3 regions of the Neobacillus sp. YIM B06451 genome follow, and region 2 is predicted to be linked to each of the others. Evidence: predicted binding sites of a transcription regulator. Region 2 holds the regulator's gene; each other region holds the start of a gene.
What was found. Region 2 encodes LexA, which represses DNA repair genes until DNA is damaged. Its sites were predicted from a motif close to CGAACATATGTTCG; they were not measured.
Positions count from the first base shown of each region.

Region 1: RB160_RS15590 (YolD-like family protein) is a predicted target of LexA. The motif match lies at 1,480-1,493, and genes of this name have one in related genera.
Region 3: RB160_RS19255 (YolD-like family protein) is a predicted target of LexA. The motif match lies at 3,878-3,891, and genes of this name have one in related genera.

Region 1 is NZ_JAVFKJ010000009.1:131,933-139,071, reverse strand. Features, by position in the region: gene RB160_RS15600 (hypothetical protein) at 1-333, shown strand, start outside; gene RB160_RS15595 (hypothetical protein) at 358-726, opposite strand; gene RB160_RS15590 (YolD-like family protein) at 1,627-1,968, shown strand; gene RB160_RS15585 (hypothetical protein) at 2,031-2,477, shown strand; gene RB160_RS15580 (ComEC/Rec2 family competence protein) at 2,681-3,538, shown strand; gene RB160_RS15575 (DUF3006 domain-containing protein) at 3,543-3,755, shown strand; gene RB160_RS15570 (helicase-related protein) at 4,432-7,139, shown strand, end outside.
Region 2 is NZ_JAVFKJ010000001.1:491,291-498,429, reverse strand. Features, by position in the region: gene tkt (transketolase) at 1-1,438, opposite strand, end outside; gene RB160_RS02320 (DUF896 domain-containing protein) at 1,620-1,853, opposite strand; gene RB160_RS02315 (YneB family resolvase-like protein) at 1,908-2,579, opposite strand; gene yneA (cell division suppressor protein YneA) at 2,582-2,911, opposite strand; gene lexA (transcriptional repressor LexA) at 3,068-3,688, shown strand; gene RB160_RS02300 (hypothetical protein) at 3,735-3,962, opposite strand; gene glnA (type I glutamate--ammonia ligase) at 5,262-6,596, opposite strand; gene RB160_RS02290 (MerR family transcriptional regulator) at 6,626-7,027, opposite strand.
Region 3 is NZ_JAVFKJ010000014.1:100,536-107,674, forward strand. Features, by position in the region: gene RB160_RS19235 (hypothetical protein) at 1-188, shown strand, start outside; gene RB160_RS19240 (SMODS domain-containing nucleotidyltransferase) at 409-1,416, shown strand; gene RB160_RS24125 (type II CBASS E2 protein) at 1,449-1,814, shown strand; gene RB160_RS19245 (CBASS cGAMP-activated phospholipase) at 1,873-2,823, shown strand; gene RB160_RS19250 (hypothetical protein) at 2,904-3,458, shown strand; gene RB160_RS19255 (YolD-like family protein) at 3,512-3,850, opposite strand; gene RB160_RS19260 (hypothetical protein) at 4,586-5,005, shown strand; gene RB160_RS19265 (hypothetical protein) at 5,332-5,787, shown strand; gene RB160_RS19270 (hypothetical protein) at 6,273-6,848, shown strand.

The DNA of each region.
Region 1 (7,139 bases), on a different contig from region 2:
GGAATTTATTTAATTAATCCAAAGATTTCACTAAATGGCCTTTCCATAGAAGAAAGCTTTGTATTACAGTTACATATAACCAGGGAAACCATTAGTAGACAAAAAATAAAAATAATCAAATTAAATCCTTACCAGCTGTATGAATACTATACAATTCCACATGCTCTTTTGTATGATTTAAAAGCTAAACAAGTACAATTTGACTGTCTCGTTTACCAATCACCAACAGTTGTGGAAGATTTTATGTGGTCATATCTTGAGAGATGGATACTCATTAGTAGTTATTTCAAAACTAAAATAATTTGTAGCGAAGAAAATAATATTTATTCTTAGGCCAAATATATATACTTGACATTGTTATTGTTTATTTACTTTATTTAAATACTCCTCTATAAGTTTATGAGGAATGATTTCGAGACTTTTCGAAACCCCAAGATTAAAAATAATTAAATTTAAAACTCGTTGTAACTCTTCGTCAGAATAAAGTAATCTTCCTGTTCTTGGCATCTCCCATTTTTCTGGCAGATAATATTGAACGATATCGTATACAAGTTGCTGAGACTCTAAACTTAATTCTAATTTAGGTGCTTTTTTTGTCCATTCCCAATTCTGACGATAAATTTCCCTAATTTGTTCTTCTGTATAAGGAAGGCTTTTAACGATCTCCTGTTCGTTTAATAATTTTTGGCGAAAGTATTCATCAAACTCAAGTTCTTTTTTGTTCATTTTGCTTCACCTCAGAGGGATTACTTCCTTGCAAAGTCATTTGCAAGTATATATTTCATTATTATCTTTTATCATCCTTTTTAATATCCGCGCGGTGTTACCTGTGGTTATCTAAGCGTTACCTTGACCAAGAACCCTTTTTTGAATCCATTGATAATTAAGGCTTAAATTACAGGAAGCCGTGTAAACAAATAATTCAAAATTTTATTGAACTAAAGTGTTTGATATTTTTAATGCCCCGAACGAAGATTTTTCTCCTTCGCTTTTCGTTTATAGATTTCTATTATCTCATCCATTCGGTTTAACATGTTTTCAATGTCCTTGTTTTTTATATTCTTTTTCTCGAGCACTCTTGATAGTATTGAATAACTAATCACATACATATCCCAGGGATAAAATGTAACAGACTTGCCCTCCTTACTAAATTGTATAGCTTATTGTTTTTCAGCTCATACTCCTTAAAAGCAAGATCAAGCACAGCCTTTTTATGTGCATGTTTTGTTTCATAGTGTTATGTAATCCAATTACCAATAAGCGTTATTATAGAAACACTCAGCCCTCCTAAAAATGCCAATATCGCAGTTTTCCTTTCCAAAAAAATCCCCCCTATTTTAATCGAATATTCGACAACAGAGGCGGTTTTCCTTCTTGCATATAAAAAGAGATTATGGCGAAAAGAGATACGAGATTATAATTCCTCTACCTTTCCCCGGCTACTTCTCGATTGACACATCACCTGTATTTGCATAAGAGCTAACGTTAATTCGGCCGGCAGATGTATTAATAAGAGTGTAGGACACACTTTATGAAGGGTCCTTCCAGCCAACAAGGCTTTTTTTATACATATTATAGAACATATGTTCTATAATATATAATATATTAGAAAGGCGGACTGATATTATGGGCATACGTGATCGTGGAATAATAAAGTGGCGTGCAGCAGCTTTTATGCCAGAGCAGCGCTCTTTGTTAAAGAAAGCATTGCTTGATGACAAAAAAGTTAAAAAACCAATACTTGATAAACTGCAATGGGAAGAAATCGAGCAAAATATCCTTTTAGCGATGGAATACGCAGACCCAGTAGTGATTAAAGTCTGGCAAGATGGAATCTTCATTGTGCACAAAGGGATGCTGCATCGGATGGATGATATAAACAAAGTGCTCTATCTGCAAACAGAAGTACGGCAAATGATCAAATTACCCTTCGATGAGATTGTTGAGGCTTTGAATCAAAATACATAACGTAACACAATATACAAGAATACAACTTTTTTTCTTTGATGGTTATTGTATGATGGGAATAGATGGGAAATTACATTCTATTGTTAAACCGCCAGGAAACTTCATCATTAAGGAACGTAAAAAATAATGGAGGAGCATTAGCTATGGCAAAAAACAAAGTCGAAAAGGCAAGGGAAGAAATTAAAAATCTACAGGAGTTCATTAAGCTTACAGAATCGTATCAGGCTGACACACCTGAAAGGTATATTATTAGGGAGTATGCCTACTATAGCAGCATTCCTATTGTAATTAAAAGTCTACGTGAAAAGGGTATTACCAAGGAAGGAAAGGAAATAGAAAGGAAGGATGTATTGGACGTAATAAAAGCTAAGCCTGTTGATGATTTACACCGTATAATCCAATCCTGGTACAAGCTGAAAGTGAAAGGAAATAAAGTCAAAGAGGAACCGAAGCCCCGTAGAAATCGAAAACTTGCAATGCTAAATTACCTAAAATCAATTAAACAATAACCCATAAAAGAATTGGAGAAAAACAAACGGTTATAAGAGAATGTAGCTGGCTTTTTTTCATAATAATAAACTTCATAGTGTTTGTAGCAAAGTAGTGAATTTCTAGCAAAATTCACTACTTTTTTTACCATTTAAAAATATACATGGTAATTTTATGGTATTTATGTTAAATAAATATATAGTAAAAGGAGGAAAATGATCAGATGAATAAAAAATTGGTAAAAGCTGTGGCAACGCTAGGATTTTCGTTTTCATTATTACTTGGGTCAACTCAAATTCATGCAGCTACTCCACAACCTTTAACTGTCCATTATATAGATGTTGGCCAAGGTGATTCAATATATATTAAAACTCCAGCCGGTGAAGATATTCTAATAGATGCAGGAAGGCAGGGAGATAAAGTAGTATCCTATCTAAATAAACTAAAAGTTGATGATATTGAAATCTTAATCTCAACACACCCAGATGCGGATCATACCGGTGGAATGGATGAAGTTTTAAAAGCTTTTAATGTCGAAAATGTTATTGCTCCAAAGGTATCTCATACGACACAGGTATATAAAGACTTTCTTACAGCCGTAAAAAACGAAAAATTAACGATAAAAACTGCTAAACTTGATGCGGTCATCCCGACTAAAGACAAAGTACTTAAAATGCGTCTTTTAGGGCCAGTCAAGGACTATAAGACAAGTGATCTAAACAACTGGAGCGCGGTTCTTCATATCAACTACAACAAGACAAATTTCCTTTTCACGGGGGATGCTGAAACTGCAGCGGAAAATGATATGCTTACCAAAAAGCTTATTACCAAAGTGGATGTTTTGAAGGTTGGTCACCACGGTGCCAAGGAATCAACAACTGCACCTTTCCTAAACGCTTCAAAGCCTATGTATTCTATAATCTCTGTTGGGGCAAACAACCAATACAAGCACCCAACTGCTGATGTTTTAAACCGACTAAAGGCTGCTAAGTCAACGGTATACCGAACAGATCAAAAGGGATCCATAGTGGTGACAAGCAATGGTTTAAAAATAGTAAGCATTAAAACAGAAAAGAAGTGATTGAATGAGAGGAATTATTGACAGATTTGAAGGTGAACTGGTGGTTATTGAAGTCGATGGTGATATGAGGGACTTTCCAAAAGAAATATTTCCAACAGAAGCCGAACCGGGTGATGTCGTGGAAATTGTAGATGGAAAAGTTACAATTTTAAATGCAGAGACCGATAAACTCAAAAAAGAAATTGAAGATCTTATGAGGGAAATATGGGAAGATTAAGCCTGCAGTATTGCAGGTTTTTAAATTTATTTAATACTTTGGTTAAAAAACAGATATGCAACCCTTCTCCGCCAAGAGCCTCACAATTTTAGACATTACCCTTTCCCTTTTAATTTAAAAAATAATCTATAAATTTTACCGATAATAATATTAATAATGGCTACAATTATAGAAGGGTTTACTAGGGATATGAAAATATTCGATGACTTAATTCTAATGAGTATAATAATACACAGCGGCTGCCACCTGCCTGAATAAAAGTGGTTTATTAAGTTTTTGTTCGACGACTCAAATAAGCCTTTGCATTGGATCTTTGTTTTGGCCGTAATTTCCGCAAGACTTTCTTATTGCTGAACATGGAAATATATTCGCCATGAGCGGCCTTGTTACGTAAAAAAGAATCGCCCTTAACTCCTCAATTACTTTGGGGAAGTCTTGATCCGGTGGGTGATTAAGTAAATTTGGTTAAGTACTTCAATCTACCATAGTAACTGGGACTTTTTTGTGCTTGAAATCATTATTTCAAAAACTAGGAAATAATAAATTTCTTGCTACTTTTAACTTATGATATGGTAAATACATACAGCAATGGTTTTCCTAGTATATAATTAAAAATATCCATATAGCGACAAAAGGTGATGAATTAATTCTTAATACTTTATGGGAGGAAAAAAGTATGGGAAAACTAGAAAGCATCACTCCTGGAACTTTAGTTAAAGGAATTATTGATGATACAGTTGTAACCATTTTAGATGTTAAGTGGTTTGGTAAAGACATAGTAGAAGTGTCTTATAAAGACTCTAATGGTAACACGGGAACGGAACTGTTATTTAGGAACAGAGAATCAGAAATTACTATCGTAAACAATGATCAAATATGGAGTCTAAGTGGCGATGGAACTTTGTTTAGATTAATATCAGAAGCTTACAGGATACGCTTAGCCTATTTATTTGATCCAATGCTTGCGGTACATACTTCTCTAGTTGAACCATTACCTCACCAAATTACTGCCGTGTATGAAAAAATGCTTCCTAGGCAGCCCCTTCGCTTTCTACTAGCAGATGACCCGGGTGCAGGAAAGACTATAATGGCGGGGCTTTTAATTCGAGAACTTTTTATTCGTGGAGATTTGACAAAGTGTATGGTTGTTTGTCCTGGCATATTAGCTGAGCAATGGCAAGAAGAGTTAATATCAAAATTTCATCTTCCTTTTAGATTAATTTCTCGTAACACTTTAAATGAATCTTTTAGTGGGAATCCATTTAAGGAATACCCATTTCTTATTAGTCGATTAGACTATTTAGCTCGTAATGAAGATGTAATTGAACTAGCAAAGCAAGTGGACTGGGATCTTATTATTTTTGATGAAGCACATAAAATGAGTGCCTCTTTTTTTGGAGGAGAAATGAAAGCTACTAAGAGGTATCGATTAGGCCAACAACTAGGTAACGTTACGAGAAATCTTCTATTAATGACAGCCACACCACATAATGGAAAAGAAGAGGATTTTCAGTTGTTTATGGCTCTCATTGATAGTGAACGTTTTGAAGGGAAATTTCGTAACGGAGTCCACCAAGCAGATACAAGCGATATAATGCGCCGTTTAGTTAAAGAGCAATTACTAAAGTTCGATAATACCCCTCTTTTTCCTGAAAGGATTGCCTACACAGTCACATATTTACTTTCTGAATTAGAAGAAGAATTATATGTTAAGGTAACTTCTTATGTCCGGGCAGAATGGAATCGTGCAAATGAACTTAATGAAAATGGGCGGAAAGGTACCGTAGGATTCGCGTTGACAATTTTACAGCGCAGATTAGCCTCATCTCCTGAAGCAATTTATCAATCGCTGTTAAGAAGACAAAAAAGATTGGAAAAACGTTTAAACGAAGAACGAAAGGTTAATAATTTTTATCTTAGTAGGCCTCTAATAGCTGACTTTAGTTTTACTGAAGAGCAATTAGATGAGTGGGATGAGTTTCCGAGTGAAGAATCTGAGTTAGCTGAACAGGAAATTGTAGACCAAGCTACTGCTTCTCGAACAGTTTCAGAATTGGAAGGAGAAATATCTACACTTAAAACTTTAGTAAGTCTTGCAAATAAAGTCCGACATAGTGGAGTTGATAAAAAGTGGGAGGAGCTTTCTTCCATACTCCGGGGAGAGTCATATACTAATGAAGGCGTTGGACTTTACGGTAAAAGTTTGGAACACAAGAAATTAGTCATATTTACTGAGCATCGGGACACCCTAAACTATCTAAGGGGAAAAATCACCAAACTACTTGGGAGACAGGACGCAGTAGTAACAATACACGGTGCTATGAGTCGGGAGGAGAAGAAGAAAGCTCAATTATCCTTTACCCAGGAAAAAGAAGTACAAGTTTTAATTGCAACTGACGCAGCCGGTGAAGGTATAAATCTTCAAAATGCCCACTTAATGGTAAATTACGACTTGCCGTGGAATCCCAATAGACTTGAACAAAGATTTGGAAGAATTCATAGAATTGGACAAACAGAAGTATGTCACTTATGGAATCTAGTTGCCGAAAAAACTAGAGAAGGAGACGTATTTACACGTCTTCTGTCAAAATTACAAGTGGAAAGGGAAGCATTGGGTGGATCTGTATTCGACGTACTTGGCAAGGTTTTTAGTGGTAAAAAATTAAAAGAATTATTAATGGAAGCTATTTTATATGGCGAGGATTCTGAGGTTCGTTCCCGTATGGAAAAAACCGTAGACACAGCCTTAGATCACGAACATTTAAAAAAACTTATTGAAGATAGAGCCCTTGCGACAGATACAATGGATTGGTCTAAAATTCAATCTATCCGAGAAGAGATGGAGAGAGCAGAAGCTAGAAGATTACAGCCCCACTTTGTCATGTCTTTTTTTAAAGAAACTTTGGATTTATTCGGTGGAATAATGCGTGAAAGAGAACCCGGTCGGTTTGAAATATTACGCGTGCCAAATAATATTGTACAACGTAAATCAAGAACTGGTTTAAATAACCAAATTTTATCCAAATATGAAAGGATATGTTTTGATAAAACAAAAATTCGCCATGTAGTGAAACCAATGGCAGAATTTATATGCCCAGGTCATCCACTTCTAGAGGCTATTGTTGATTTAATTTTGGAGAGATACCAGTATCTCCTTCGAGATGGAGCTATACTTGTAGATGAACAAGATGACTCTGATTGTTTACGTATGTTAGTTTACTTGCAAAATCAGATTGTCAATCAACAGAAAGATGATAAAGGAAATCGACAAGTAGTATCTCAAGAAATGCATTTTGTAGAAATTTCAGAGGATGGAATAACTAGAGATGCTGGCTATGCACCGTATTTGGATTATCGTCCTCTAAAAAATGAAGAAATTGAGAA
Region 2 (7,139 bases):
GCTGCTCGACTGGTTCGTGGGTCGGTCCATCTTCCCCAACAGCAATGCTGTCATGAGTAAAGACATACGTAACCGGAAGTCCCATTAGAGCTGCCAGCCTGATTGCCGGGCGCAGGTAATCGGAGAATACAAAGAACGTACCAGCGAACACCTTCAAGCCACCGTGGAGAGCCATCCCGTTTAGCGCGGCACCCATCGCGAATTCCCTAACGCCGAACCAAATGTTGCGGCCTTCAAAGGAATTCGGAAGGAAATCTCCTCCATCCTTGATCAGGGTTTTGTTGGAACCAGCCAGGTCAGCGGAGCCGCCAAAGAATGATGGCAGGTTTTTGGCGATTGCATTGATCGCTTCACCGGATGAAGCCCTGCTCGCAAGGCTTTTGCCTTCGCTGTATACTGGAAGGTCCTTATCCCAGCCTTCTGGAAGTTCCCCTTTGAGCGCCTGTTCCAGCTGGTTACCCAGTTCAGGATGTTCTTTTTTGTATTGCTCGAACAAGCTATTCCATTCGGCTTCTTTTTCCGCGCCGTTTTCCTCGACAAGCTTGCGGAAGTTGGAATAAACTTCTTCAGGAACATGGAAATCTTCTTCGAACGTCCATTTGTAAGCTTCTTTTGTGAGCTTCAATTCATCCATTCCAAGCGGAGCGCCATGGACATCGGATTTACCGGAAAGATTCGGAGAACCGAACCCAATGACAGTTTTAACCTCAATCATAGTTGGGCGGTCCAAATCGCTTCTTGCTTCCTCAAGCGCCTTTGCAATCTCATCAAGGTCGTTTCCATCTTCGACTCTAATGTACTGCCAGCCGTAGGATAGGAAGCGATCTTTTACACTTTCAGAGAAAGACATGTGAAGGTCGCCATCGAGTGAGATGTCGTTGGAATCATAAAGAACCACAAGCCTTCCAAGCTTCAAGTGGCCCGCAAGCGAAGCAGCTTCTGCAGATACGCCTTCCATCAAGTCGCCGTCACCGCAAATGCTGTATGTAAAATGGTCTACGAGTTCGTAATTGTCTTTGTTGTAAGTAGCTGCCAAGTGGCGTTCTGCCATTGCCATTCCTACAGCCATTGCGATTCCTTGTCCCAGTGGGCCAGTTGTGGCCTCAACACCTTCAGTGTGGCCGTACTCAGGATGCCCAGGAGTTTTTGATCCCCATTGGCGGAATTGTTTAATGTCATCCATAGTCACATTGTAACCGGATAGGTGAAGCAGGCTGTACAATAGCATGGAGCCGTGTCCCGCGGATAGAACGAAACGGTCACGGTTAAGCCAGTTCGGATTTTTTGGATTATGGTTCATGAACCGGGTCCATAGTGTATAAGCCATAGGGGCTGCGCCCATTGGCATACCCGGGTGACCGGAATTTGCTTTCTCAATTGCATCAATTGATAAAGTCCTAATTGAGGTTACGGACAAAGCATCAATTTTGTCAAACATATATTACATCCTTTCGTCATCAAATTCCTACCTTCTTAATATTATAGCTCTCATGTGAATTATTCAACAAATCCCCTTTCATGAAGGCGCTGTCATTTTATTATTTTTGTTTTTCCAGAAAAAAAGCCAAAAAAACGCCAATATTATAGTTATTTTTGGCAAAAAAAACAGGCACCCCATTTTAGTGGAGATGCCTGTTGTTTTTTCTCGCTTTTATTTTCTCCGGAGTGACGTCGTTCCCTTCCGGATCAATGATGGTCGTGTTGGTCAATGTATCCAGCATGGAAGAACGGAAAACCTCGAGGTATTCCTTCCGTAACATGGTTTGCTCTTTGGCTTCTTCATCTGTCAATCCGACCGATTTCGATTTCCTGGCCAATTCGTTTATCCTGGCGATTTTTTCTTTTGAAAGCATGGCACTCCCTCTTTCGGTTAGACTACCATGCATCATACTAGAAAACGCCGCCCTTTACAAGGAAGAGGGCTTGTCAGATTCGATTGCTTCCCTATACCGCCGGTGCACCGTCGCCTTGGATACATCGTAACCGAACCCTCTAAGGGTCGCGGCGATTTCGGCAAAGGTGAGGCCATTGTCTTTTAGCCTGATAATTTCCTTAACTGGGACTTCGATTCGTTCACGGCCAGGGCTCTCATCCAGGTTTTTCAGGTTTTTCTGGGGCTTATAGCCTTTTTCAATCGCCCTTTTCATTCCGCGCTTTATTTTGATATTGTGCAACTTACGCTGATATTCCTCTACCATCGCAACAATATTAAGGATCATCGAATCAGATTCTGACAGCTGTAGTTCACCGTCATGCGCCACACTGTATAGCTTGATGCCATTTTTTGATAGTACATGAAGAATGGCTATTTTCGCATTTCCCCTGCCAAGCCTTGTTTCATCCTGAATAAGAACGGCATCAATTTCCCCATCCTTTATAAGGCTAAGCAGTTCGAGGAGCCCCTCCCTTTCAAGGGAATATCCGCTTGCCTGCTCCATGTAGACCGCTGCCTTTTCAAAACCGTGCCTTTCCGCAAGAGCAAGAAGTTCCTCCTCCTGCCTTGCAAGGGACGTTTCCTGGGCTTCCTTTTCTGTGCTGACTCGGCAATATATCGCTGCCCGGACGCCCTTGTTCCCCATATTTACTCATCCTTTCCAACACTTGCTAGCTGCTGCCCCTCGCTAATGGTGAGCTTTTTAATAGGGACAATGATTTTGTCCCCTGGATAAATCGTATCGCTCGCGAGTTCATTGTTTTTCTTTACCCAGTTTATAATATCAGACCGGTCCATCGAATGGCGTTCGGCAAGCTCCTCCGCAACCGCCCAAATGGAATCCCCTTCTTTTACTGTAATGGTCATGTATGTATCTTCAGTTGCAGGTTTGCTAAAGTACGATACCGCTCCCGCACATAGGCTGCTGAAAAAAATCAAAAGTACGACGTAAGAGTTATTTATTAAAAGTTTCTTCATTGGACGCACCCCTTAAGAATGTATGTTCGGTTTATTTGATTTGATTATAATCCGAACATCTGTTTGATGTCAATGAAAAAACTCGAACTTATGTTTGTATCTTTGTCCAACCCATGCTATAATTAGGTAACAATACCAGAAGAGGTGTTTCCATTTATGGCTAAAATATCGAAGAGGCAGCAGGAGATCCTTGATTATATTAAAAGCGAAGTAAAAAGAAAGGGTTATCCGCCGTCCGTCCGTGAAATCGGTGAAGCAGTGGGGCTTGCCTCAAGCTCGACCGTACACGGCCACCTGGAACGGCTGGAAATGAAGGGCCTCATTAGAAGGGACCCGACGAAACCAAGGGCAATTGAAATTCTTGAAGCGGATGAAGCATACATCCCGAAAGTCCGGGTCGTCAATGTTCCAGTCGTCGGGCGTGTTACTGCGGGTCAGCCTATCACCGCTGTTGAAAATGTCGAGGAGTATTTCCCACTTCCCGAAACAATGGTCCCTTCGGACGAGCAGGTTTTCATGCTTGAAATTATGGGGGAAAGTATGATTGAAGCTGGTATCCTTGATGGGGACTATGTCATTGTAAAGCAGCAGAAGACAGCAAATAATGGCGATATCGTTGTCGCAATGACAGAAGAGGACGAAGCTACGTGTAAAAGATTTTACAAAGAAAAAGACTATATCCGCCTCCAGCCGGAAAACCCCACCATGGAGCCTATCATCCTTAGGGAAGTATCCATTTTGGGAAAAGTTATCGGCGTATACCGGAGCATCCATTAAAAAACAGGCTATTGCGGATAGCCTGTTTTTCTTTGCTTCTATAGATTTATTGTTCCGTCTGGGCTTCTTCCCTTTGCTGTGCCCGCTCGTCATACCAAAGCTTCGCGTGGGTAAGGATTGAGAAAACCAGGAAGAAATTCATTGCCCAAACTCCGACAAATGGGCTTATGCCCCCAAACTCTATTGTTTTATACCCCTTTAAAATCATCACAAGATAGGATTCAATAAAAACTAATACGAACCCAGCCGCACCTGCAACCGCCATTCTGATCATGCTGATACCCCCTCAAAGTTCGGAAATTCAAAAGTTTGTCACTTTGTTTTTACAGCTTTGTGAACATAAACAACATACGAACATTTTTAACCTTGAATCTGTTATTTTAAAGATACAGAAAAACTTCAACAGCAATCGATTTCAAAAAAAGCCATCACAAGATTGCTTAGTCAAACATCGCAATGAACAGCAAGAACACAACGAGATTGAACAACCTAGACGCATTAGTGGGAAATAATCGCATCGTCATTGACAAGGGATCCAGCTAGATACATCTACGATTTGCATCAAGATACAAAATGGTCATCTTAGAAACTGCTATGATTCGCATCCAGAAACACAGCATCACAGCCTAGAAGCACCTAAGATTGGCACCAAGATACAAAACCTTACAGCTTAGAAACATCTACGATTTTCATCAAGATACAAAATGGTCATCTTAGAAACTGCTATGATTCGCATCCAGAAACACAGCATCACAGCCTAGAAGCACCTAAGATTGGCACCAAGATACAAAACCTTACAGCTTAGAAACATCTACGATTTTCATCTAGTTTTAGAATGGCCATCTTAGAAACAACTATGACCTGCATCCAGAAACACAAAATCACAGCCTAGAAGCACCTAAGATCGGCACCAAGATACAAAAACTTACAACTTAGAAACATCCACGATTTGCATCCAGATCCAAAATAGTCATCTTAGAAACAGCTATGATTCGCATCCAGAAACACAGCATCACAGCCTAGAAGCACCTAAGATCGGCACCAAGATACAAAAACTTACAACTTAGAAACATCCACGATTTGCATCCAGATCCAAAATAGTCATCTTAGAAACAGCTATGATTCGCATCCAGAAACACAGCATCACAGCCTAGAAGCACCTAAGATCGGCACCAAGATACAAAACCTTACAGCTTAGAAACATCAATGAAGGGCAACTAGAGACTCATTGATCAACAACGCACCCCAGAGGCACCAGGAAAAGGCATCTCTGAGACAGCACAGATAAGAACCACATCAGATCAGCTGGCATTTGCTTAACTGGCTGCCAGCTGAGCCCGATTACCCGCATTGAAAAATGCTGTATATATTCCAAAATGGCCGCTAACCCCCTTGGCGGCTATTTTTTGTGGTCTCTTTTTATTATATACCATCCCGGAATATAAAGTCATAAACAAAAGTCACAAAATTGTCATATTTTAATATTTTTTAAAATTACCGCTCAATTTCGTTTCGAACGTGAATCCCATGAAAAAAGCAGCCCACTTCAAGCGGGCTGCTGTTTCACATCCTATTAGTACATACTCATATACTGCTCGCGTTCCCAAGGATGTACCTGGGTGCGGAACATATCCCATTCGATTTCCTTCGCTTCAAGGAAGTGCTCAACGATATGCTCGCCAAGTGCGGACAGGATGACATCGTCTGTTTTCATCATATCAAGCGCTTGTGCAAGTGTAGCAGGAAGGTCGGCGATTCCTTCTTCGATGCGCTCTTCCTTTGTCATCACGTAAATGTTGCGGTCAACGGCTGCTGGTGGTGTCAGCTTGTTTTTGATACCGTCTAAGCCAGCCTTCAATAGGACAGCCATAGCCAAATATGGATTGGCTGCAGGGTCGACGCTGCGCACCTCAACGCGCGTGCTCATTCCACGTGAAGCAGGGATACGGATGAGCGGTGACCTGTTTTTCGCGGACCAGGCAACATAGCATGGCGCTTCATAGCCAGGTACCAGACGCTTATAAGAGTTGACAGTCGGGTTTGTGACTGCGGTGAAGTTTGTTGCGTGTTTCAGAATGCCGGCGATGAAATGGTACGCATTTTCGCTCAGGTCCAATTTGCTCCCTTTTTCATAAAACACGTTCTCATTTCCTTTGAAAAGGGACAGGTTGCAGTGCATACCGGAACCGCTCACGCCGAACAATGGCTTTGGCATGAATGTAGCATGCAGGCCATGCTTCCTGGCGATTGTTTTTACAACGAGCTTGAACGTTTGGATATTGTCGCACGCAGTGATGGCATCCGCGTATTTAAAATCGATTTCGTGTTGACCCGCCGCCGTTTCATGGTGGGAGGCTTCGATTTCAAAGCCCATTTCTTCAAGCTCAAGAACGATATCGCGTCGGCAGTTTTCACCAAGATCGGTCGGAGCGAGGTCAAAATAGCCGCCACTGTCATTCAGTTCAAGAGTGGGTTCGCCATTCTGGTCAAGCTTGAACAGGAAAAATTCCGGTTCCGGCCCGATGTTGAAGGTTGTGAAGCCAAGCTCTTCCATTTCTTTAAGAATTCGTTTCAAATTGTTTCGTGGGTCGCCGCCGAATGGCGTTCCATCCGCGTTATGGATGTCGCAAATGAGTCGTGCAACTTTCCCTTTCTCGGCTGTCCATGGGAAAATGACCCATGTATCAGGATCAGGGAAAAGATACATATCGGATTCCTCAATTCGGACGAAGCCTTCAATCGAGGATCCATCGAACATCATTTTATTGTCAAGCGCCTTTCCAAGCTGGGAAATTGGGATTTCCACGTTTTTGATTGTCCCGAGAATGTCCGTGAACTGCAGACGGACAAACTTTACGTTCTCCTCTTTTGCCATTTTTTCGATGTCTTCACGTGTGTACCTTGCCAAGTTGTTTCCTCCTTTATAATAGCAACGGATTAATTGAAAAATCGGGACATATCGCCTTGCCTTAAGGTCGAACGGTTGAACCGTCCGGCATGGAGCAATTCATTGCGAAGCAATTTCCTTAATTCAACTTCCGTCAATTCCTTTTTCGGCTTCTTTTCCTTTTCGGATTCGTGCTGCCTTTTCTCCTGGTTGACGAGGAACAACTCCCTAATTCCAGCCATATTGACGCCCCTGTCAATCAGATCCTTAATTTCAAGGAGCCTGTCAATATCGTTCAAACTGAACATTCGCCTATTCCCTTCAGTCCGCGCGGGAGAAATCAATTGGTGCTCTTCATAATAGCGGATTTGCCTAGCGGTCAAATCGGTCAGCTGCATCACAATTCCAATTGGAAACAGCGGCATGGAGCGGCGGATCTTGCTTCCCCCCATGATTTCTCCTCCTTATCGTGACTTACAAACTGAATTATATTCCAATGTAAAAAAACCTGTCAATACTATGTTAGGTTTCCTCACATGAAATTTTAAATACATTTTTCCCAGA
Region 3 (7,139 bases), on a different contig from region 2:
CGGAAGTAATGCGAATTTTAAATAAATTTTCAAGAGCAGATTTATTACCCAACAAAGTTGCAGAAGAGAATGTAGAACTCTTAAAGACCTTAAATAACATTGGCGAAGGAAAGATTTATGAAATGGTTGTAAACGATTTTAGAGAATTAAAGTGTTATAAAAACTTGTTATTTACAGATGCTATGTAGCCGCAATTGCGGCTTTTTTTATTGAGAATCCTGGTTGAAAATATTGGCGAAGAATACACTAACATACAATATATAGTGTTATTAGAACGTATATTCCTGTATATATGGACAAAATATGATAATAAGCTTATAATAAATATTGTGAAAAATTTAAAATATACATAATTTTAATACAACAATGAAGCTTTTAAATACACATACCATTACAAAGGAGAATTGAATGAAACTTAACGACCATTTTAAAAAATTCGTAGCAAACATTTCCTTGAATCCAACAAGGAAAAGCCGTATTGAGAGCGCATTGTCCCATTGGGAGGATAATTTCAAAGATGATGTAGAATTAAAGGATTTGTTTTTAGACTTTTATACACAAGGTTCTTACAGTACACATACAGGAATAAAACCAAAAAGCGGTGGGGATTTTGATGTTGATGCCATTCTGAAATTAGACTTGGATGAAAGCGAAGACCCTAAAGAGACACTCAAATGGATTGGCGAAAGGGTTATAAGCCATAAGGAATTTGAAGATCGAGTAAATGTGAAAGACCGTTGCGTTAGAATTCAATATGCTGAAGGATTCCACGTTGACATTGTTCCATCTATTCCATTTGAAGAAATCATCAAAATTCCATCCAAGAAAGAGAATGAATGGTGTAAGACCAATCCAGCAGGATTCACAAGCTGGTGCAATGATATTAACAATTCATCCGATAAATATTTCGGGAAAATCGTTAAAATCATGAAGCACTGGCAAGGCGAAAAGGTTGGGGAAGATACAGCTCCAAAATCCATATTATTAACGACATTAATCGGGAATTCTTTTGTAAAGAAGAGTTCCATTGCGGAATCGTTGGTTGAGACATTGAATTCACTAATCGATGAATTGGAAATACTGGTTGATGATGAGGAAATATTTGTTGAAAATCCTTCCCTTGAAGATGAGAACCTTGCGCGAAATTGGGATACTGAAAAGGCTAAGCGTTTCCTTAAAAAGGTGAAAAAACTCAAAGAGGATGCAGAAGATGCAATGAATGATACCGATAAAGATAGCAGCATAGAAAAGTGGCAGGACATCTTTGGCAAGTCTTACTTCCCATCGGAGTTAGGCGAAGCGAAAGACATGGCGGATAAAATCAAACAAGGTGCAGTCAAGGTTTCTTCAATAGGTTTGTTGAACACAGAACAAGGGACAAAGCTCAGAGATCATCGTTTTTATGGTGAAAAATGAGATTTACCCGCACTAAAACTACTAATCTTGGAATGCAGGATTTTGCCATTGGAAAAAAATTTTCATCTTTTACACTGTATAAAAACAGTCATCAGGACATCTTTTGGGTCGGGGAATTGCAACCCGACCCAAATTTTCCGATATATACAGTAAAAGTACAATATGACCCATACAGCCCAAAAGTTTTTGTTTTAGAACCAGAGGTTTTAAAAAATGCTCCACACCGTTATAGTGACAAATCGTTGTGCCTTTACCATCCTAACGATAAAAGCTATAAACCTGACATGCTTATTGCGGACACAATCATTCCCTGGACATGTGAATGGTTGTACTTCTATACGGTTTGGCTTGAAGAGGGTGTATGGTGGGGAAAGGAAGCGCCGCATGGTCCTATATGAAAAAGAAGGGAATTAGAAAATGGTAAATTGGGAGTCTTATAAAAATGGGGACTGGCAAATGAAAGAGCCAGGTACTTTTAAGATATTGTCCATTGATGGCGGAGGGATGAAAGGAATAATTCCTGCTCGTTTTTTAAAGCAAGTGGAAGAAGTCATTGGGGAACCTATCCATGAGCACTTTGATTTATTAGCGGGAACATCAACTGGAGGAATCATTTGCCTAGGGCTAGCATCTGGAATGAGAGCAGAGGAGATTGCAAACTTATACATCAATGAAGGTGCAAAAATATTCGGTACAAAGAAATCAAAAGTTCCGATAAAAAAATTCGAAGGGTTAGGAATAAGTGCAACATATGATAACGAACCTTTAAAAAAATTATTAATTGAAAAGTTTGCTGACAAGAAAATCCGTGATGCCAATACAATGCTTTGTATCCCATCAATTGAACATCATAAAGCGGAGCCAAAAGTGTTTAAGACTCCTCATCAACATGACTATATAAGGGATGCTGAACGGTATATGTGGGAAGTAGGCTTGGCAACGTCAGCGGCACCAACTTATTTTCCAGCCGCCTGTATCGGTGACAATGAGTGTAAGATTGACGGTGGTCTCTGGGCAAACAATCCAGTATTGATTGGAATTGCCGAGGCGAGGAAGATGGGGTTCCAACTGGAACAAATCAAAGTGCTTTCAATCGGCACTGGGGATAGCATTTATAATGCTCCAAATAAAATTGCTGAAGCTGGTGGGCTACTATCATGGCAGAAAAATTTAGTGGAACTAACCATGCAAGCACAATCAAAAGGAGCATGGCATACCGCAAAATATTTAATTGGCGATAATTTAATTCGTTTAAATCCTATTCTATCGCAAGCTCTGCCCCTAGATTCGACAAACGAAGAAGATATTTCTTTAATGATTAGAGAAGCGAATCATATGTTTGAAAGGACTTTCGTTGGAGACCGAGTTAGGGACATGTTTTTTGAAACGAATGCAATTTATCAATAGAATGATGGAGCGATTCCAAAAATCGCTCCATTTTAACTGTTTCGCATAATATTGAAAATGTTAAAGGAGAACTTATGTAAATGGGTGTCTTTGAGTTTTTCACAGGAGCTGCTGGCATAGTAACAGCGATAATCAGTTGGAAAGCATTATTATCCAAGTCGGATTTGGAACAGGTTTTTCTTACTCATGAGCAGAAGATAAAATTGTATTACTTAAAATTAATTAGTCTATCTGGGTTAATCGCTTTTCTTTTTGGTGACCTATATATTTTATGGAGCTTGACGTTTAAAGGAAAGACAGCGGCGACGGCAGATTGGAACTTTGCGATTGCATTGGGCTTTGTGGTTTTTATTTGTTGCCTCATAACACTGGGTGCGATAGAAAAAGTCATACAAAACCTTGTGCTCAAAAGTCATACAAAATATAAAGTAACACTTGAGAATATTGGTGAGGTTTATATTCTAAAAATGATGAATGAGCAATTATGTATTTGTTCTAAAAATCCAAATGCTGATTTTTATCGAAATGACATTGAGTCAATTCTTGTGAGGTTGGAGGATTTGATCCAAAAGCCACTTATCAGAGTAGAGATTGAAGTTCCTAAGCGGCCTGTTTTAAAAAAGCTATTTGATTAAAGTTTCTTTGAAAGGGTGCGTTGTTTAATTAGGACGAACGCACCCAAAAATTTCTATTGTACGACATGGACTTCTACAATTTCGTTAAATGATATTTTTTGTATGTACTCTTCCTCGGTTTGTAAATAAATCATCTTATTAATATCGTCAAGACGATTTACTCTCCCTTTAAAACACCAATAAACGCCTTCATTCCAAATCTTGATGTGAATCAAGTATGAGAACTCCATAGCAAAGCATATTTGATCTTCGATCTTGTTGAGTGCATACTCGTCCAAAATGGGCTTTTGGATCTGTTCATTTTCTTTCCACATCTCTTTAAGCATTTTCCCGTGTTCAGGTAAGAATGCAGCCGTTTGCCACTTTAATTTACCGCGGTCTCTAATGGTCAAGTTTATTACTCCTTTCTTTTATTTAATGGAACGTATGTTCTTATTATAAGCATAAAAAAACCTATCATGTGAGATAGGTTGAAATTTAAGAAATATATTTAACGAACGAAGGAATACGTAATTTCCCATCCTTAGTATGTAAAAAGGGAAATCATAAGTTTTCTCACGAAACGTATAATAGATGAAAAGCCCAACCAATAAATTGGTTGGGCTTTTGAAATATCAAAAAGGATAATGATTTTTACTTTTGCAATAAAATTGTGCGCTAAACTATAAATACAAGTATTTGACACGTATCTGTTCTATGTAAGGTATAAATTTCATCCTTACTCAAAGTGTTGCTAAATTTTTTGGAATAGATCAAACGGCACAGATAGGAGCGATGGTCGACCGTGGCCAATCGGCTAAGGTAACTTGAAGCTTTTAAGAAGAATAACCTTTAATAAATAAAAGAATTCAGTACGAAAGTTTTGATTTTTCAAGTTGCAGAGGTTTGTTAACTCATAACAGCCTTTACACTATTACTACCGTCTTCCGCATTATCAAGTGTTTATCAATTGGTATTTAGATATGAATTGTATCCAAGTTAATTATATTCATCATTGCGAATTGGACTTACTTGAAAAGTCTTTTGACGCTTTGGTGAAAGTGATGTATATTTCGACAAAATTGAAGACGAGTTCAAGATATGGGAAGAGGCTCTGTGATAAAACTAATACGATGGGGGTAAAGATTATGAAAGATATTTCTCAAAAAAAAGATAAGGAACTAAATAAAGAGGATTATATCCTTAATTGGTACTTAGCTTTAAATGATTCAAAAACGAAACACTATCTTCAAAATGACTTAGGCGTTACGTCCTTACTACACTTGGCCGAGGAAGATATTGAGAAAGTGAAGACTCGTATAAATGAAATTCGGACAGAAAAACAGAGGAGATTACCATTAGAGAGAAAAAGGGAGCAAAATTATTATAAAATTGAATTGCTTGTATTTGCAATTATATGTTTCATTATCTATGCTTTAGCCTTTATATATGGTGTATCGAAAGTAGGTCTTAACCTAGTTAGTATTCTGTTACCCATGGGATTTCTGCTTCCCGCACTTATGATAGCTATTCGAAATAAAATCTTCAGTGATTTTATTAGGGATTAAAATGTCCAATAATAAACTTTGAATATTAAACGGTATTCTTTAATTGTGTTGATTTTTTTATAAAGGTACAGTCGGGCTAGTTGAATGCAGTTATAAAAGATGGCTCATACTGAGCCGTTTTTTAATGTATTTGTAATGTTATATTACTCCTTATGCTTTCTAATACATCTGTTTTTTTTCAATCAAATAACATTTTCTTCTCCCAAAACGAAACCCATTACAAAAAGAGGTGGGTTTTAGGGGCCAGTAGATGCATTAGATATACGATGGAATAAAAAGTATCATTTAGGCAATCCTAACGATATAAAAAGTATGGGGTGAATATTATGAAAGTACCGTTAATGTTGGTCATGGTATTTTTCCTTATCGTCGGAAATGCATCAGCTTCTGAATTAATCGAAACAGGAAAAGAAGTGGAAGTAAAAGAGTTCGCATCAAAGACGTTTATATATCAGGTACTTCACACATGGATGGTACATGATGCATCAGATTATTATATTAAAAAATACAAAGCAAAATCAGTAGGTTGGGAAGGTCCAAAACTAGAAAAAATTCGAATCTGGATTAAAGATATTAAACCCAGCACCGATAGAACCTACACTCATGTTGTAAGAGTCTTCTTGCCCTATGAAAAAGTAATTATTGACGATAAAAAAGAAATAAAGGCAGCAGATACATTTATTTATGCAATTAATGCAAATTTTCTTCCGTTTTGCCCAGAATCAGGTAAATCTGAAAAAGAAATTAAATTAATCAATTCTTACCATAAGGTACGACAATAAAAAACTCTAGGCGGGTGCGTAGATCCAGTAAGGATTTAGGCACCTTTTTGTTGAAATCCTTAATGAGCTAAAGGGGCAGGTTAGGCAGTTTTAAAAATATCGTTGCGACGGACTTTTATCGTCTGGTAAACTGCTTTTTTATATTCATATTACTCCTTTTGATGATTAGAGATTTTAATGTTATAGATTTTGTTTCGTATATCTTGTTTTTCAGATTCAGATAATGAAGATTCTTTAGTGTTAAGGGACAATTTAAATATAAGTTTCATGTGTGTTTTGAACCAGTCCATTTGTTTCACCCCCATCCGATTACCCCTTTAGACGATTTATAACTCTAAAAGAATTCAATTTAAAAGGAAATATTTTCTTGCCTGGGTTGGGAGTCGAAGAAAACAACATTGCTATTGTTGTTCTTATTATTGAATAAGAATATTTGTTATTTACTTGGACAAACTATACTTAAATATAAGTTTAGGGTGAGAGCTTTGAAAATAAGATTTCCCTTTTTATTGTCCTTATTGGCTGTATTAATTTATGGGATCAATAGTGGAACCATCTATGCAAGTAAAAATGACAAACCCGATGCATATGAAAAGATTTTTCCTGAAATGGGATATAAAACCGTTCATGAGGCGAAAAGAGATTTTGAACATCATTTTAACCAAAAACTGAAATTGCCACTAAGAGTTCCGCCTATAACATTTACTCACCATTTCGGCAGATTTAATAATTTGGATGGTGATATTAATGACTCATTTAACATGGTATTTATAAGTGATATATCACCCGAAAATCATTTTAAAATTGATGTCAGACCAGTTAAGCATAAAATAACACTTAAAGATAAATACGTTTTACAAGTCTATAATTTAAAGAACGGCAATGAAGCAAAGTATATGAACTTTTCTGGTTTTAATTTACTGGTTTTTGAAAGAGACAATTGGCAATATATATTTAGTGTTGATAAAAGGGTTTCTGATAAGGTTACTCCCGAAACATTAGTCCAGATAGCGAACTCAATTGATTATTCTGCTGAATTGAATAAAAGATTTTTTCAATAAAGAGGTGCATTGATCCAGACGGATAAAGGCACCTCTTTTTGATTTCTTAATGACTAATATGCAGCGTCATTGACCATAACGCTACGACCTCCCAATACGACTGATTCGGAGAACGAATTATACATTCCTATATCCAATATTTACTGTTTAACAACCAACACCAAAAAGGTTGAGGAAAAATGCCATCAGATAACAGGAAAATGATGGACAATGCGTTGAAAAAAGTAGTTATCCCTATACTAAGGGGCCAAGGATTTAAATGTTCGTTCCTCCATTTAAGACGAGTAAATA